3 regions of the Microbulbifer sp. TB1203 genome follow, and region 3 is predicted to be linked to each of the others. Evidence: predicted binding sites of a transcription regulator. Region 3 holds the regulator's gene; each other region holds the start of a gene.
What was found. Region 3 encodes sigma-54, which starts transcription at its own class of promoters, with help from an activator protein. Its sites were predicted from a motif close to TGGCACANNNNTTGCNNT; they were not measured.
Positions count from the first base shown of each region.

Region 1 (5,672 bases), 1.7 Mb from region 3:
CATCGACGATGTCCTCGCCGTCCAGCTCGAGATCGATTTCCAACATTGTCGTGGTTTGCGTGGAAAGGCGGATCTTGGCCTGCTCGGCTTCGCTGTACAGTTTGGCGGCCAGCGACTTGTGAGTCGGGTCGTCAATGGGGATCTGAACCTGATGGTTGGTTTCCAGTTGCCGCACCACCCAGTCCACCAGCAGTCGATCGATATCGCGGCCGCCCAGGAAGTTGTCGCCGTCGTGGCCTATCACGCGTAAAAGGCCGTCCCGCGCTTCCACCAGTGAGGCATCGAAGGTGCCGCCGCCGAGATCGAATACAAGCCAGGACTGCCCCACCGAATCTTCCGACCAGCCGGCGGAAAATGCGGATGCTACCGGTTCCGGCAGCAGTTCGATTTTCTCAAGGCCGGCCAGATGTGCGGCTTCAGATGTGGCTTTGCTTTGCGGGAGTTCAAACAGTGCGGGTACGGTAATGACCGCTTGGGAAGGGCGTGTGCCGGTAGCGGCTTCGGTATCATCCAGCAATGTCTTGAGCACTTCGGCGGACAGCTGCTCCGGTGACCACTGCTTGCCGGCGCTGTCCGGCGCCGTCAGTTTGCCGGTACCCATCAGGCGCTTGAATTCGCGATGGGTATTGGCCGCATCGCTTTCGAGGAACTTGCGGGCGCGGTCGCCGACCGTCACTTTGTCGCCAGCGATGCGCACCACGGAGGGAGTATTTGCCTGGCCGCGCTTGTTTGGTATGACTTCAGTTTGTTCGCCATCAAAAACCGCGGCGGCAGAATTGGTGGTGCCGAGATCGATCCCCAGATACAGCTTGGTCATCCTTTCCCCTGTGAAAAATATTCTTATTGGCCGGTGATTCTATCGGAATGTCTGGCTTTGGTACCAGAACCGGCCTGGAACTGCTGGAGGGCTACTTGTCTGCCGCGGGTCTTTCCGGCCGGAAAACACCCACATTGCGATAGCCCTCGTCCATCAGGTGCGCGGCGTGCAGCTGGCTCATTACCCCGCGGGCGCAGTAGAGGAGGTAGTGGCGGTCCCGGTCCAGGTTCCCGAAGGCGCTGCTCAGGCGGTAGAAGGGAATGGTGTCCACCTGGGTGCCGGGCACTTCCAGCGGGTCCATCTCCTCCTCGGTGGGGTGGCGGATATCGATCACCACCGCGTCGCCGGGCTCAGTGGCAATCTCCACCGGCGGGGTTTCACCCTGCAGGTCCTCCATCACCCGGTCGATGTTCTGTATCGTGCGGCTGGCGACGGCGCGGTCGAGGATGGAGAAGTCGAATCGGGCCTCTTCTTTTTCCACCTTGTCCCTTTTTGCACGGGTGGTGGGTTTTACCGAGATGACCCCGCAGTACTCGGGCATATTCGCCGCGAATTCCTCGGTGCCGATCTCCCGCGCGGTGCGGATGATGTCGTTCTTGTCGCTGGCGATCAGCGGGCGCAGCACCAGGGTGTCGGTGACGCTGTCGATCACCGAGAGGTTCCTCAGGGTTTGGCTGGAGACCTGGGCGATGGCCTCGCCGGTAACCAGCGCGTCCACTTCCAGTTCTTCGGCGACGGTGCTGGCGGCGCGCAGCATCATGCGCTTGAGGATCACCCCCATATAGGAGTCGTCCACCCTCTCCAGGATCTCCGCCACCACCTCGTCGAAGGGCACGGTGATAAAGCGCACCCGGTGGGAGGAGCCGTACTTGTTCCATAGATAGAAGGCCACCTCCTTCACGCCCAGCTCGTGCTGGCGCCCGCCCAGGTTGAAGAACAGAAAGTGGGTGCGGATACCGCGCTTGATGGTCAGGTAGCTGGCCACGGTGGAGTCGAAGCCGCCGGACACCAGGGACAGCACCGGGTCCTGGGTCCCCAGGGGAAAGCCGCCGAGCCCCGGGGTCTGCGCTTCCACCACATTGAGTTTGTCGTGGCGGATCTCCAGCTTCACGGTGATATCCGGGTCCTTCAGCTTTACCCCGGCGGCGCCGGTGTGCTGGTTCAGGCCGCCGCCCACATACTGCTCCACGTCCAGGGACTTGAAGTCGTGGTTGCCGGTGCGCTTGGCGCGCACGCAGAAGGTCTTGCCGGACAGCTTGTTGCCCCACACCGACAGGGTCTTTTCATAGATGTCGTGCAGGTCGCCCAGGGGGAACTGGCGCACGCTGGAGAAGTTGGCGATCCCGGGGGTATGGGCCAGCACTTCATGGATGCGGCCGGCCAGGTGGGCCACCGCGTCCGGGGCGATCACATCGATCTTCTCCCAGTCCTGGCGCACGCGGATGCGGTCGTCCAGCGGTTTCAGCTGGCGCTGCAGGTTGTCCCTGAGCTGGCGCGACATGCGCTTGCGCACCGGGTTGCTCTTGATGGTGATTTCGGGAAAGAACTTGACGACGAAGTGCATGGAGATCCGGCCGGGTACCGCAGTTGGATGAAAGCCGGGCATTATAGACCAGGTGGGCTCCTGATGGTGCGCACCATAAATGTGCAGAATGCGGCAGTTATGCGCCAGTTTGGTGCGTCGCTCGGTGGCCGCCCGAACGCTTTGCATCTATTCTGCTCAGGTTGGTCCCGCGCGCACGGCCGCGGCCGTGGCGGCGTCAGCTGCGACGCCATTGCCCCAATTTGGCACACTCCTTGCTTCCCTTGATGCCACAAGAAGGGCTATAGCGACAAATAACTTTTCAAGACCTGGAGGACTGTAATGTCAGCGAAAACGCTCGGTTTGATTCAAGAGAGTGAGGCCAAATGGGTAGACCTGCGCTTCACCGATTCCAAGGGGAAAGAACAACACGTATCCATTCCGACGTCGGAAATTGACGGCGAGTTCTTCGAAGAAGGCAAGATGTTCGATGGTTCCTCCATCGCCGGCTGGAAGGGCATCAACGAATCCGACATGATCCTGATGCCGGACGACGAGACCGCTTTCCTCGACCCCTTCACCGACGAGAGCACCGTAATCATCCGTTGCAACATCGTCGAGCCGTCCACCGGCCAGGGCTACGAGCGCGATCCGCGCTCCATCGCGCTGCGCGCCGAGGAATACCTCAAGTCCACCGGCCTGGGCGACACCGTGCTGTTCGGACCGGAGCCCGAGTTCTTCGTGTTCGACGACATCACCTGGGGCGCGGAAATGGGCGGCGCCTTCTACAAGATCAACTCCGAGGAGGCCGCCTGGTCTTCCGGCCAGTCCTACCCGGAAGGCAACATCGGCCACCGCCCGGGCGTGAAGGGCGGTTACTTCCCGGTTCCGCCGGTGGACTCCCTGCACGACGTGCGCGCCGCCATGTGCTCCGCCATGGAGCAGATGGGCCTGAGAGTGGAAGTGCACCACCACGAAGTGGGCACCGCCGGCCAGTGTGAGATCGGCGTGGCCGCCAACACCCTGACCAAGAAAGCGGACGAGGTGCAGATCCTCAAGTACGCGGTGCACAACGTGGCCCACGCCTACGGCAAGACCGCCACTTTCATGCCCAAGCCGCTGGTGGGCGACAACGGTTCCGGCATGCACGTACACCAGTCCTTCAGCAAGGACGGCGTCAACCAGTTCGCCGGCGACGCCTACGCGGGCCTGTCCGAGACTGCCCTGTACTACATCGGCGGTATCATCAAGCACGCCCGTTCGCTGAACGCCTTCACCAACGCTTCCACCAACTCCTACAAGCGTCTGGTACCGGGCTTCGAGGCGCCGGTAATCCTGGCTTACTCCGCGCGCAACCGCTCCGCGTCCATCCGCATTCCGTATGTGCCCAGCCCGAAAGGCAAGCGCATCGAAGCGCGCTTCCCTGACCCGACCGCCAACCCCTACCTGGCCTTCGCGGCCATGCTGATGGCGGGTCTCGACGGCATCAAGAACAAGATCCACCCCGGCGACCCGGCGGACAAGGATCTGTACGACCTGCCGCCGCACGAAGTGGCCGAGTTCCCCACCGTGGCCTCCAGCCTGGAAATGGCCCTGGATGCCCTGGACCAGGACCGCGCCTACCTCACCGAGGGTGGAGTCTTCTCCGACGACGCCATCGACGCCTACATCGCGTTGAAGCGTGAAGAGGTGGAGCGCCTGCAGATGACCACTCACCCGGTCGAGTTCGAGCTGTACTACTCCGTATAAGCTCGAAGGCATCACACTGCCGAAAAAAGCCCGCGCCGTTCCGGCGCGGGCTTTTTTTTATGGGGTAAACTAGCCTTCTTTATATCGGGACTCCCGGGGCAACCCTTGTAGGAGCGGCCCATGGCCGCGATCGATATCGCTATGAAAAAATTTTCCCTGTTCCTGGCACTACTTCTGGTCACCCCGCTACTGGCGCTCGCCGGCGACGACGGCACCGACGACCCCACCCCCGGCAACACCATCTACAAAACTGTCGGCCCCGACGGCCAGGTAATCTTCAGCGACACCCCGCCGGCGGGCAGCAAGGCGGAAAGGGTGGAGGTGGGCCCCACCAACGTGCAGCCCATCGTCGCGCCCCGCCCGCTGCCGACCCGCAAACTGTCGCCCAGGGACCGCGACCGGCAGGACGACCAGGGGCCGATCAATTTCGCCATCGTCAGCCCACAGAACGGCACCACCATCACCCCCGGGCAGCGCTTTATCGTGCTGGAAGTGGCGGTGAACCCGGTGCCACGGGACGGCTACCGGTTCTTCGCGGTGGTGGACGGCCAGCCCTGGGTGGGCAGCTCCTCCGGCACCAGTCTGGACCTTTCCGCCCTGGAGCGGGGTACCCACCATATCCAGGCGGTGCTCACCGACCTCAGCGGCAATCCCCTGGCCCAGTCGCAGACCATAACCCTCTACGTCAAACGCGCCAGCCTGGACGTGCCCGACAACCCCGCGCCCCAGGCACCCCGGGCCCCCAGGGCCCAGCCCGCCCCCACCCCCTGACCTCTGCCTGTAGGAGCGGCGGGGCGGCCATCCGCCCATGGCCGCGATCGATCTTGCTTTGTAGCTGTATCGATCGCGGCCATGGGCCGCTCCTACAGGGACGCAAAAGGACTCCGCCTCTTCCCCTCCGCCCTCTTCTGTAGCACCAGTTCTGGCTATTTTTTAATCAATGCACAATAATGGTGCATTCGCCTGCGTGCAGATTCGCTCTGGCCCCAGCCTTTGCCCCCCTGCGCCATTTTGGTTTGCTTTTTGCACTGTCGTAGACAGTGGAGACGGGAAAGTTTTTTACATGCTCAACGATCGCCAGTTGCGCCAGCTGTTGGACAACCTGACTTCCGCGGTGGTGGTGCTGGATGGCAGCCTGTTGCTCTGCTATCTCAACTCCGCCGCCGAGGACCTGCTCGCCGCTTCCAGCGCGCGGGTCAGCGGGCTGCCGCTGGAAGAAATAGTGCGCGAATCCGCCGCCTCCCAGCGGGCCATGCGCGAGGCCCTGGCCAGCGGCCAGAAATACACGGTGCGCCGCGCCAACTGGCGGCTGCACAACCTGGAACAGCGCACGGTGGACTATTCGGTGAGCCCGGTGCCCGAGTTGGGCCTGCTGCTGATGGAAGTGCAGTCCATGGACCGCCTGTTGCGCATCGCCCGGGAGGACGCGCTGATCTCGGCCCAGGAGACCACCCGCAACCTGGTGCGCGGCCTGGCCCACGAGGTGAAAAATCCCCTCGGGGGTATCCGCGGCGCCGCGCAGTTGTTGCAGCGCGAACTGCCGGACCGGGACCTGGCCGAGTACACGCAGATCATCATCGACGA
Region 1 covers NZ_CP116899.1:3,978,351-3,984,022, forward strand. The annotation lists gene PP263_RS16990 (Hsp70 family protein) at 1-817, opposite strand, end outside; gene thiI (tRNA uracil 4-sulfurtransferase ThiI) at 909-2,381, opposite strand; gene glnA (glutamate--ammonia ligase) at 2,682-4,088, shown strand; gene PP263_RS17005 (DUF4124 domain-containing protein) at 4,209-4,859, shown strand; gene glnL (nitrogen regulation protein NR(II)) at 5,152-5,672, shown strand, end outside.
Region 1: glnA (glutamate--ammonia ligase) is a predicted target of sigma-54. The motif match lies at 2,604-2,621, and genes of this name have one in related genera.

Region 2 (5,672 bases), 1.4 Mb from region 3:
TCAAGTGGTCCGAAAATGCGGCCGTGGGTTACTGCCCGCAGGACAGCAGTGCGGATTTTGACTGCGATCTCACCATATTCGAGTGGATGTCGCAGTGGCGCACCCCCAAGCACGATGACCTGGCGGTGCGGGGCATTCTGGGCCGGCTGCTGTTTACCGCGGATGATGCCAACAAGAAGGCAAAGGTTTGTTCCGGTGGTGAGAAAAACCGCCTGCTGTTCGGCAAGTTGATGATGATGGACACCAATGTGTTGATCATGGATGAACCCACCAACCATTTGGATATGGAAGCGATTGAAGCGCTGAACAATGCCCTGGCAAAATACGAAGGCACATTGATTTTCGTGAGCCACGACCGCCAGTTTGTGTCGTCATTGGCGACCAGGGTTGTTGAAATCAAGGATCAGACACTGATCGATTTTCAGGGAACCTACGACGAATATCTGGCGAGCCAGTCGCAGCCGGGTTTACGGGTTGCCTGATGTGCCCGGCCCTTTGGGCTCCATCCATGACGGCTTCGCATCTGCCGCTCCAGGCCTTGTAACTGGTAGATGCGCTTCGCTTATCACTTAAGGAACCTCAACGTCATTCCGGCGAAGGCCGGAATCCAGAAGCCCTTGATTTCTCTGGACCCCGGCCTACGCCGGGGTGACGAAATAGACTTGTTCAGAGGTTCCTTAAGGAACCTCCGATTAACGTCATTCCGGCGAAGGCCGGAATCCAGAAGCCCTTGATTTCTCTGGGCCCCGGCCTACGCCGGGGTGACGAAATGGACTTGTTCAGAGGTTCCTTAAGGAACCTCCGATTAACGTCATTCCGGCGAAGGCCGGAATCCAGAAGCCCTTGATTTCTCTGGACCCCGGCCTGCGCCGGGGTGACGAAATGGACTTATTCAGAGGTTCCTTAAGGAACCTCTGAATAACGTCATTCCGGCGAAAGCCGGAATCCAGAAACCCTTGATTTCTCTGGACCCCGGCCTACGCCGGGGTGACGAAATGGACTTGTTCAGAGGGTTCCTTAAGTAAGTGCCATTCACCGAGCGACTAGAGCTTCCTCACCCCCGCACTCCGATCCCGAATCGCCTTGAATTCCGATCCCTCCTTCCACTCCGGCCAGCGGGTCGAGCTGCCCAGGTCACTCATAATCATGCGGATTGCGGAGATATCCTGCACGGCGCCGGTGAGGTCCCAGTTCGGGTCCCAGGCGTCGCAGGTTTTGTGATAGCAGTTGCTCACATAATCGGCGATCCATTTTTCTCCGGCCTCGCGGCCGCCATCCACCAGGTCTGCGCCACCGGCGATGCCCATGATCAGCAGTACCGGTACGCCCTGCCGGGCCATGGAGAAGTGGTCCGCGCGGTAGAAGAGGCCGTTTTCGGGCAGGGATTCCGGGGTGACCGTGCGGCCCTGGCTGTGGGCGGCGCGGGCCAGGTCGTCTTCCAGTTCACTTTGCCCTTCACCGACCAGTATCACATCCCGTGCGGCGCCGGCGGTCTGGAGGATATCCAGGGTGAAGTTGGCGACCGTCTTCTCCAGGGGATAGAGCGGGTTAGCCGCATAGGCCTGGGAGCCGAGCAGGCCGCTTTCCTCGCCGGTCCACACGGCGAACAGTACGCTTCTGTCCAGCGCCGGTCCGGCTTTTAACACCCGCGCCAGTTCCAGTACGCCGGCGGTGCCCAGCGCGTCGTCGTTGGCACCGGGACGCACGGTGCGGCCTTGGGCGTCGGGTTCGCCCGTGCCATAGGCGTCCCAGTGGGAGGAGACCATCAGGATTTCATCCGGGCGCTCGCTGCCGGGAAGGATGGCCAGTACGTTGTGGCTCTCGATGTTTTCGACGGTTGTGGCGAGATCCGCGTTGAAAGTGATTCCCTCCAGATCAAAGGCTTCAAATTCGGGGGAGCGGGCTTCGACGCGCAGTTTGTCCAGATCCAGGCCGGCGCGTTCGAGCAGTCGGGCAGCGGCGTCGTTGTGTAACCAGCCCTGCAGTGAGACGGGCGGGGTACTCTCTCCGCTTTGCGCCAGCGCGTAGTTTTCCCCCGGCGATGAGGAGGCCACGCTCCAGGGGTAGCCGGCGGCATCCGTCTCGTGGATAACCAGCGCCGCGAGGGCACCGCGCCGCGCGGCTTCCTCGAACTTGTAGGCCCAGCGTCCGTAATAGGTCATGCGCCGGTCGCCAAACCGGCCCGCCGCCGGTTCGTCCGGGCCCGCGGCAAAATCGGGATCGTTGACCAGGAAGAGGGCGACCTTGCCCTTGAGGTCGATATTGCCGAAGTCGTTCCAGTCCCGTTCCGGGGCGTCCACACCAAAGCCGACGAAAGCGATGGGCGCATCGGCGATCTCGATGCGATCGAGATTGCGCAGGGTACTGACTTCGATATCCGCACCCTGTGCCAGCGGGAGATGTTCGCCACCGGTACTCAGGAACATGGTGGCGGGTGTATTGATCCGGGTGTGGACCATGGGCACGATCTGGGTCCAGCTGCCATTTTCACCGCCGGGTTCCAGACCCAGTGATTTGAATTCTTCGATCAGGTAGGCGACGGTTTTCTCTTCGCCCGGAGTTCCTGGCGCCCGCCCGCCGAACTCCTCGGAAGCGAGTACTTTCACGATGTTGGAGAGGCGCTCGGGATCGATTTGTATGGTGTTCTCTTCAGGCTTTGAGCACGCGGCCACCGCCAGGATGGACAGGAACAGGCAAACTGCTCGGTAGATCATTATGGCTCTCATTTTTTGCGGAGGGGATAGAGGTGATCGGGTAACCATATCATTAGCCGTAACGTCGCGTGAAACGGGCTGCCGTGGACTCATGGCTATCTACCCTTTGTAGGAGCGGGCCATGCCCGCGATGGGCTCAGCCAATGGCATATGCCGATCGCGGGCATGGCGGATGGCCGCCCCGCCGCTCCTACAGGAGTCATGAGGATGTCGGGACAGCGATCCCACCGGCACCACATACATGCGCCATTGAAAGCATTAATGTGCCAATGCACCACACTGGTGCGGCTCGACCCCGAGCCGGCGAATGGTAGAACCTGCAAATACGGCGCACCGTTTGTCGCGGGATGGCACAGAACTTGCCTCAATATTTGTGGGCATCGCACTTGTACTAGGCGCTGTCCAGAACAAAAAATCAGTTTCCATGGACAACGGCGTCCTCCAACCCTGCTGCACAGCCTGCGGGGCGGGAGACGCCGTTTTTTGTGCGCCGGGAAAAATACCCGGCCACCGGCGGTATCGATTGGAAACTTCCAGCTATTCGGAATTTGGGGGCAACACTATGGCTTACCTATTACCATCGGAATTCGCGACCAAAATGGTCGACGCCGGTGAAGCAAAAATCTTTATGTCCACGCGGGATACCCTGATCAGGGCTTATATGGCGGGGGCTATCCTGGCGCTGGCGGCGGTGTTCGCGATCACCATCACCGTGACCACCGGCAGCCCGCTGCTGGGCGCGGTGCTGTTTCCGGTCGGCTTCTGCATGCTGTACCTGATGGGCTTCGACCTGCTTACCGGTGTGTTCGTGCTGGTGCCGCTGGCCTGGCTGGATCGGCGGCCCGGGGTCACCATCAAGGGTATTCTCAGGAACTGGGGCCTGGTTTTCCTGGGCAACTTTGCCGGGGCGCTGACAGTAGCCTTGATGATGGCCTTCGTGTTCACCTACGGTTTCTCGGTGGAGCCCGGTGTCGTTGGGCAGAAGATCGCCGGTATCGGCGAGGCGCGTACCCTGGGTTACGCGGAGTACGGTGCCGCAGGCTGGTTCACCATTTTTATTCGCGGCATGCTGTGTAACTGGATGGTTTCCATGGGCGTTGTGGGCGCGATGATTTCCACCAACGTGAGCGGCAAGGTGCTGGCCATGTGGATGCCGATCATGCTGTTCTTCTTCATGACCTTCGAGCACTCTGTGGTGAACATGTTCCTGTTCCCCTCGGCCATGCTGATGGGCGGCGGTTTCTCAATCATGGATTATTTCCTCTGGAACGAGATCCCCACCGCGCTCGGCAACCTGGTGGGCGGCCTCGCCTTTACCGGCCTGACCCTGTACAGCACCCACGTGCGCACCGCGCCTAAGCGCAACCTGGGCGGCGACAGCGCGAAGCCGGCGCTGGCCAGCTGATCGAAATGAACGCAGCACAACCCCGGCCGGCAACCGCCGCCGGGGCAAACGTCCGCGAGTCCACTGGCCAGCTCAGGGTTTCCATCGGCCAGTGCACCAGCGAGGGGCGCAAGCCCCTCAACCAGGACTTTCACGGCGCAGTGGTGCCCGGGCAGCCGCAGCTTTCGCTGAAAGGTGTGGCCCTGGCCATGGCCGACGGCATCAGCAGCAGCGACGTCAGCCACGTCGCCAGCGAGACCGCAGTCAAGAGTTTCCTCGAGGACTACTACAGCACCTCCGATGCCTGGTCGGTGCGCACCGCCGCCACCCGGGTGATCGCGGCCACCAATGCCTGGCTCGACGCGCAGACCCGGCAGAGCCACTACCGCTTCGAGCGGGACAAAGGCTATGTCTGCACGTTCAGTGCGCTGGTATTGCGTGGCGATACGGCGCACCTGTTCCACCTGGGCGATACCCGCGTCTACCGCCTGCAGGGCGAGGCGCTGGAACAGCTGACCAACGACCACCGCCTTTGGGTCTCCGCCGAGGAGAGCTATCTCAGCCGGGCGCTGGGCGTTGACGCCCATATGGAACCGGACTACCAAAATTTCCCGCTGCGCGAGGGGCAGCTCTTTATCCTCGCCACCGATGGCGTGTACGAACATGTGCGCGCGGAATTCATCATCGAACAATTGCGCGAGTCCGCCGGCGACCTGGATGCGGCGGCCCGGACTATCGTCGATGCGGCCATTGCCAACGGCAGCGGCGACAACCTGTCGATCCAGATTGTGCGCGTGGAGGAATTACCCGGCCGGGAAACTCTGGCACTGCTGCAGCAGGCGGACACGCTGCCGCTGCCGCCGACACTGCGCCCCGGCGACGAGTTGGACGGCTACCGCATACTGCGCGAAATCCACGCCTCCAATCGCAGTCACGCCTATCTGGCCGAGGACACACAGACAAATACCCGCGTGCTGCTCAAAACCCCGGCCACCGATGTGAGCGGCGATCCCGCTTACCTGGAACGCTTCCTGATGGAAGAGTGGATAGCCCGGCGGGTCAGCAGCGTGCACCTGCTCAGGGCGGCGCCCGCGGACAGGGAGCGCCGTTATTTCTACACCGCCACCGAATACATCGAGGGCCAGACTCTCGCCCAGTGGCTGCGCGACAACCCAAAACCGGACCTGGAAAGCGTGCGCGGCATCGTCGAGCAAATCGCCCGCGGCCTGCAGGCCATGCACCGCATGGAAATGCTGCACCAGGACCTGAAGCCCGACAACATAATGATCGACCGCGGCGGCACGGTGAAAATCATCGACTACGGTGCCACGCGGATCGGCGGCCTGGGCGAACTGGCCGGCGCCAGCGGGGGCGACCAGTTGCAGGGCACCGCCCTCTACGCCGCGCCCGAATACTTTATCGGCGAGACTCCCTCGGCCCACTCGGATTTGTTTTCCCTCGGGGTGCTCACCTACCACATGCTGTCCGGGCGCTTTCCCTACGGCCCCGACGTCCCCCGCGCGCGCAGCCGCGCCGCCCAGCGGCGGCTCTCTTATCGCAGTGTGCTGGACGAA
Region 2 covers NZ_CP116899.1:4,250,471-4,256,142, reverse strand. The annotation lists gene PP263_RS18295 (ABC-F family ATPase) at 1-482, shown strand, start outside; gene PP263_RS18290 (M28 family peptidase) at 1,044-2,714, opposite strand; gene PP263_RS18285 (formate/nitrite transporter family protein) at 3,277-4,119, shown strand; gene PP263_RS18280 (bifunctional protein-serine/threonine kinase/phosphatase) at 4,125-5,672, shown strand, end outside.
Region 2: PP263_RS18285 (formate/nitrite transporter family protein) is a predicted target of sigma-54. The motif match lies at 3,063-3,080, and genes of this name have one in related genera.

Region 3 (5,672 bases):
TCCCAGCTCACAGTCCTTGCCGGCGGCCAACAGCATCAGCGCCATCACGCTCTTGCCGTCCACGCACTTACCCCGACAGTGCACTTTTATGTCGGAGGAGAAGCGCGCGGCGGTCTGCGCGAACTTGCTGGCGGCGCGGGCGTGCAGGCCCAGCTTGTTGATGATGGTGATCTGGCTTTTCTGCATGGGTTGTTTCGACGTGGGTTACTGCGATTGTTCGCGGTGGCGGACCTGCACATTATCGAACTGGCTGGAGAAGGCCTTCGCCAGCTGTTCCACCATATACACGGAGCGATGGCGACCGCCGGTGCAGCCCACAGCGATACAGGTGTAGCTGCGATTGCTCTGCTGGTAGGAAGGCAGCCAGCGTTGCAGGAACTGGCCGATATCCCGCTCCATATCCCCGGTTTCCGGCTGCGCGCGCAGGAATTCGATCACTTCCGGGTCGCGGCCCGTTTTGTGGCGCAGCTCCGCGATCCAGTAGGGGTTTGGCAGGCAGCGCAGGTCGAACACCAGGTCGGCGTCCACCGGCACGCCGTGCTTGTAGCCGAAGGACTGGAACAGGATCGCCATGCCCGGCGATTCCTCGCCCACCACCCGGGTTTTTACCAGGTCGCGCAGCTGGTGCAGGCTGAGGCTGCTGGTGTCGATTACCAGGTCCGCTATGGCCGCCAGCGGGGCGAGCAATTCCTTTTCCCGGTTGAGGGCTTCCAGCAGGTGGGTGCGGTTGTCGCTGAGGGGATGTTTGCGCCGGGTTTCGCTGAAGCGTTGCACCAGCACCGGTGAGCGGGCGTCCAGGTAGATAACATCGCACTGCACGCCGCTTTCGCGTAATTCCTCGATGACCCGCGGGGCCTGCTGTACATCCTGCCACAGGTTGCGCGCATCGATGCCCAGTGCCAGCCTGGGGTTATCCACCGGGGGCTGCTCGCGCACCCGCCGCACCAGTTCTGGCAGCAGGCTGGCTGGCAGGTTGTCGATGCAGTTGAAGCCGACGTCTTCCAGCAGTTGCAGGGCGGAGCTTTTACCGGAGCCGGAACGGCCGCTGATAATCACTAAGCGCATATTCAGAGGTCAGTAGCCAGAGGAAGGAAGACAGAAAATAAATTCGAATGATCGCTGGGTAAAGTCATTTTCCTTTCTGCCCTCTGACTTCTGTTGTCTGTTTTCTAAGCTGCGGCGGCGCTGTCGATGGCCAGGGCGTAGAGCTCATCGCTGGTCTGGGCCTGGCGCAGCTTTTCCCGCACCCGGCTGTCGGAGAACAGGGCGGCGATTTCCGCCAGGGTTTCCAGGTGTTCCTGCTCGGCGTCCTCCGGTACCAGCAGCGCGAACAGCAGGTCCACCGGCTGGCGGTCGACGGCATCGAAATCAATCGCCGGCTCGGTGGTGCAGAGCACGCCGATGGGGCGCTCACAGCCGGGCAGGCGGCAGTGGGGGATGGCTACCCCCTCGCCGATGCCGGTGGAGCCGAGGCGCTCGCGGGCGAGGAGCTGGTTGAAAATAGTGTCGGCATCCAGTTGTGGATTTTCTTCGGCGATGGCCTGGGCAATATTTAGCAGCAATTTCTTTTTGCTGCTCCCCGCCAGGTGGCAAAGACTCAGGCGGGGAGAGAGTAGGGCTTCCAATGTCATAGCTTATCGGTGGTTCTGCAACTTCTCTTTGTGTTTCTTGAGCTGGCGGTCCAGCTTGTCGGAGAGGGCGTCGATGGCTGCGTACAGGTCCTCGTCTTCGGAGGTGGCACAGAGATCGTGTCCGTTCATATGCACCCTGGCCTCGGCCTTCTGGGTCAGTTTTTCAACCGATAGGATTACCTGGGCATTGGTAATGTTGTCGTAGTGCCGGGAGAGTTTTTCCAGTTTGCTATGGCAGTAGTCGCGGATGGGGTCGGTCAATTCCACGTGGTGGCCACTGATGTTGATCTGCATGGACTTCTCCTCATCGAGTGCGTCGCTTGCCGGCCGCTCCCGTCTGGGCCGCAACCCTACTAGGAAGTTAGCCAGAATGGAAGGATACACTCAAAGTTTGGGCGTTGGTTGCGGGCTGGGTGGAATTGGGTGCCTGCAAAACCTGACCGGGATATCGATATGGGTCGAAGATTTGTGACCGGAAGGGCCGCCATCGGTCTGTAAAACCTTGCCGGGAGATTGCGAGTGGTCTCTCAGACCAGTCGCTTGCGTTCGCTGGAGGAGGGGATGCCCATGGATTCCCGGTATTTGGCCACGGTGCGCCGGGCCACCTTGATACCCTGGTGGTCCAGTTCCTGGGTGATCTTGTTGTCGGATAGGGGTTTGCGGGCTTCCTCGGAGTCGATCAGCTTGCGGATCATGGCGCGGATGGCGGTGGAGGAGGCGTCTTCACCGGAGTCGGTGCTCACATGGCTGGAAAAGAAGTACTTGAGTTCGAACACGCCGCGGGGGGTGAGCATGTATTTCTGGGTGGTGACCCGGGAGATGGTGGACTCGTGCATACCGATGGTTTCGGCTATGTCCGCCAGCACCATGGGTTTCATCGCTTCCGGGCCCCGCTCGAAAAAGCCCTGCTGCTTGTCCACGATACTTGAGGCCACTTTGAGCAGTGTCTCGTTGCGGCTCTGCAGGCTCTTCAGGAACCAGCGCGCCTCCTGCAGGTGGTCGCGCAGGAAGTTGTTGTCACTGGAATTGTCGGCGCGCTTGATCAGTGCGGCGTAGTCGCCGTTGATGCGCAGTTTTGGGGTGGTCTCCGGGTTCAGTTCCACCAGCCAGCGCTGCTGTTTGCGGCTGACGATGATATCCGGCACCACATATTGGGTCTCCTCGCCGCCGAAAGCCTCCCCGGGGTGGGGGTTCAGGGTCTGGATCAGGCGCACCACCTCGCCCAGCTGTGCCTCGCTCAGGCGTGTGCGGCGACTCAACTGGCGGAAATCGCGCTTGCCCAGCAGGTCCAGGTAGCTGCCTACCACGATCTGTGCCTGCTCCAGCCAGGGGGTGTCAGCAGGCAGCTGCTGCAACTGTAACAACAGGCATTCGCGGAGGTCGCGGGCACCGCAGCCAGCGGGTTCGAACTGCTGGATGATCTTGAGTACTGCGACGACTTCGTCTTCCTCGGCGTTCAGGGCCGGGGCCAGTTCCGCCGGGAGGGACTCGAGAAAGCCGCTTGGGGCGATGGCATCGATCAGGGTCTCACCGATCAGTTTGTCCTGTTCGGACAGGGGGGTGAGGTTGAGTTGCCACAACAGGTGGCTGTGCAGGCTGTCCGGCACCGAATTGCGCTGCTCCAGGGCCAGGTCGTCACCCTCACCTCCGCTGTAGCTGCCGCCGCTGTAGATGTCGTCCCAGCGGGTGTCCACCGGCAGGTCGTCGGGGATGTCGTGGCTCCAGTCGCTGTCAGCCGCCTGTTCGGTTCCGTTGGCGGCGCCGCTGTCGGCCTGTTGCTCCTGGGTGTTCTGCTCCCTGGCTGTCTCTGCGGGCTCCTCGCCCTCGGTCTCCAGCAGCGGGTTGCTATCCAGCGCCGACTGGATTTCCTGTTGCAGGTCCAGGGTGGAGAGCTGTAGCAGGCGGATAGCCTGCTGCAGCTGGGGCGTCATGGTCAGCTGAGTGCCGAGTTTTATTTGAAGGGACTGCTTCATAGAGGAAACTGCAAGGCATCCGGCGGATGAATCATCTGAAAATTCAGGATGTTGCAGACTAACCCTCTGCGGCGCGGCTTGCAAGCAAAAACTGTGCCGGGTTTTGGGGGTAGGCGATGAATGGTAGGACTATAGGGGCGAACCTTCGTGTTCGCCCGGGCGGGCCGGCTAGATGGTGAACTCGTGCCCCAGGTAGACCTCGCGCACCTGCTGGTTGGCGAGCACTTCCGCCGGGGTGCCGGCGGCGATGATGTGTCCCTCGCTGACGATATAAGCGGTCTCGCAGATATCCAGGGTCTCGCGCACATTGTGATCGGTAATCAGTACGCCAATGTCCCTGTCCCGCAGGTGGCGGATGATCTGCTTGATATCGTTGACTGAAATCGGGTCTACGCCGGCGAAGGGCTCGTCCAGCAGCACAAAGTCCGGGTCTGTGGCCAGGGCGCGGGCTATCTCCACCCGGCGGCGCTCGCCGCCGGACAGCGCCATGCCCAGGCTGCCCTCGATGTGGGTGATGTTGAATTCCTTCAGCAGTTCCTGGGTCTGTTGCAGGCGTTCGGCACGGGACAGATCCTTGCGGGTCTCCAGAATGGCGAGGATATTGTCGCGCACTGTGAGGCGACGGAATACCGAGGCCTCCTGAGGCAGGTAACCGATACCCTTGCGCGCGCGGCCGTGCATGGACAGGCGGGTGATGTCCTCGTCGTCGATCAGTACCTGGCCGGCGTCCGCCTGCACCAGGCCGGCAATCATGTAGAAGCAGGTGGTTTTGCCGGCGCCGTTGGGGCCGAGCAGGCCGACCACCTGGCCGCTGCTGACACTGACGGAAACGTCCTGGACAACTTTGCGTTTCTTGTACTGCTTGGCGAGATGTAACGCTTTCAGCGTTGGCATATTTTAATTCCGGTTGATCCGGCAGCCCTTGATCCGGCGGGCTGCTTGCTACTGGTTTTCGTCGCCGGTTGCCGGCTGCTGTTCGGTCTTTTTCTTTTCCGGCTTCCAGATCATTTCCACCCGCCCGTCGCCGGACTGGCCCCGGGCCTGCATCTGCTCGCTGGTCAGGTCGTAGTCGATGCGCTCGGCGGTGAGGGTGTTGCCGTCGCGGTCCACGTGGGCATCGCCGGAGAGGTGCAGTTCGTCGGAGCTGACGGTGTACTCGATGCGTGCGGCGCGGGCCTTGACCGGATTCTGGCTCTGCTGGACCTGTTGCTGGAAGTGGGCCGGTTTGCCGGTGGCGATCACGCGGTTGATTTCCCCCTCGGCGTTGCCGTGGACTTCCACCCGGTCGGCGCGAATCTGCAGTGAGCCTTGGGTTATCACGACGTTGCCGCTGTATACAAACAGGTTTTTGCTGCGATCGCCTTCGAAGTGTTTTGCGTCCACTTTGATCGGCTGGTCGCGATCGCCTGGCAGGGCTATGGCCTGCGCGATCAGGATCAGTGCGGAGATGGCTGCGAGCGGCCGCAGGAACTTATTTGGTTTCATAGATGCTTTCTACCTCTGAGAGGATCTCCACCCGGTCTTCATTCAGGTAGGCGCGCAGGCCTTTGCCCTGGGTGCGGTTGGGACCGGAGGTAATGGTAACAACTTTGTCCGTTTCGGCGTATTCCTTGCGGGGCTCAATGGTGATGCTCTGGGTGCGCAATTGGACACCGCCGGGCTTCGGCAATTCATCGATTTTTACATCGCCGCGCAATACCACCCGTTGGCCGTTGTTGTGAGCCACTCCGGTTTTCGATTCGGTATGCCATGTGGGTTGTTTGTCCTGGTAGAAGAGTATACGCGGCTCGGTGAGATCGGCGCGGTCGCGGCGGGCGAACTGGAAGTAGGTGATGCGCTCGGCGTCCACTCGATAGGCGAGGGTGCCCTCCTGATTGAAGTGGCGGGTGCGCGCATCGCGAATCACCAGATCTGCGGCCTGGGTGTGCTGCTGCGGCGTGGGGCGCTTGCCGAGCAGTTCTTCTGGCGGGCTCTCGGCAAACCAGAGCCCCAGGCTGATGAGCGCGACGACGATAACCAGTGGCAGCCAGGTGCGCATCAGTTTTCTCCGTCTCCGAGGTAGGGGGCC
Region 3 covers NZ_CP116899.1:259,758-265,429, forward strand. The annotation lists gene PP263_RS01015 (HPr family phosphocarrier protein) at 1-186, opposite strand, end outside; gene rapZ (RNase adapter RapZ) at 205-1,065, opposite strand; gene ptsN (PTS IIA-like nitrogen regulatory protein PtsN) at 1,170-1,631, opposite strand; gene hpf (ribosome hibernation-promoting factor, HPF/YfiA family) at 1,635-1,925, opposite strand; gene PP263_RS01035 (RNA polymerase factor sigma-54) at 2,159-3,604, opposite strand; gene lptB (LPS export ABC transporter ATP-binding protein) at 3,773-4,498, opposite strand; gene lptA (lipopolysaccharide transport periplasmic protein LptA) at 4,547-5,089, opposite strand; gene lptC (LPS export ABC transporter periplasmic protein LptC) at 5,076-5,642, opposite strand; gene PP263_RS01055 (HAD hydrolase family protein) at 5,642-5,672, opposite strand, start outside.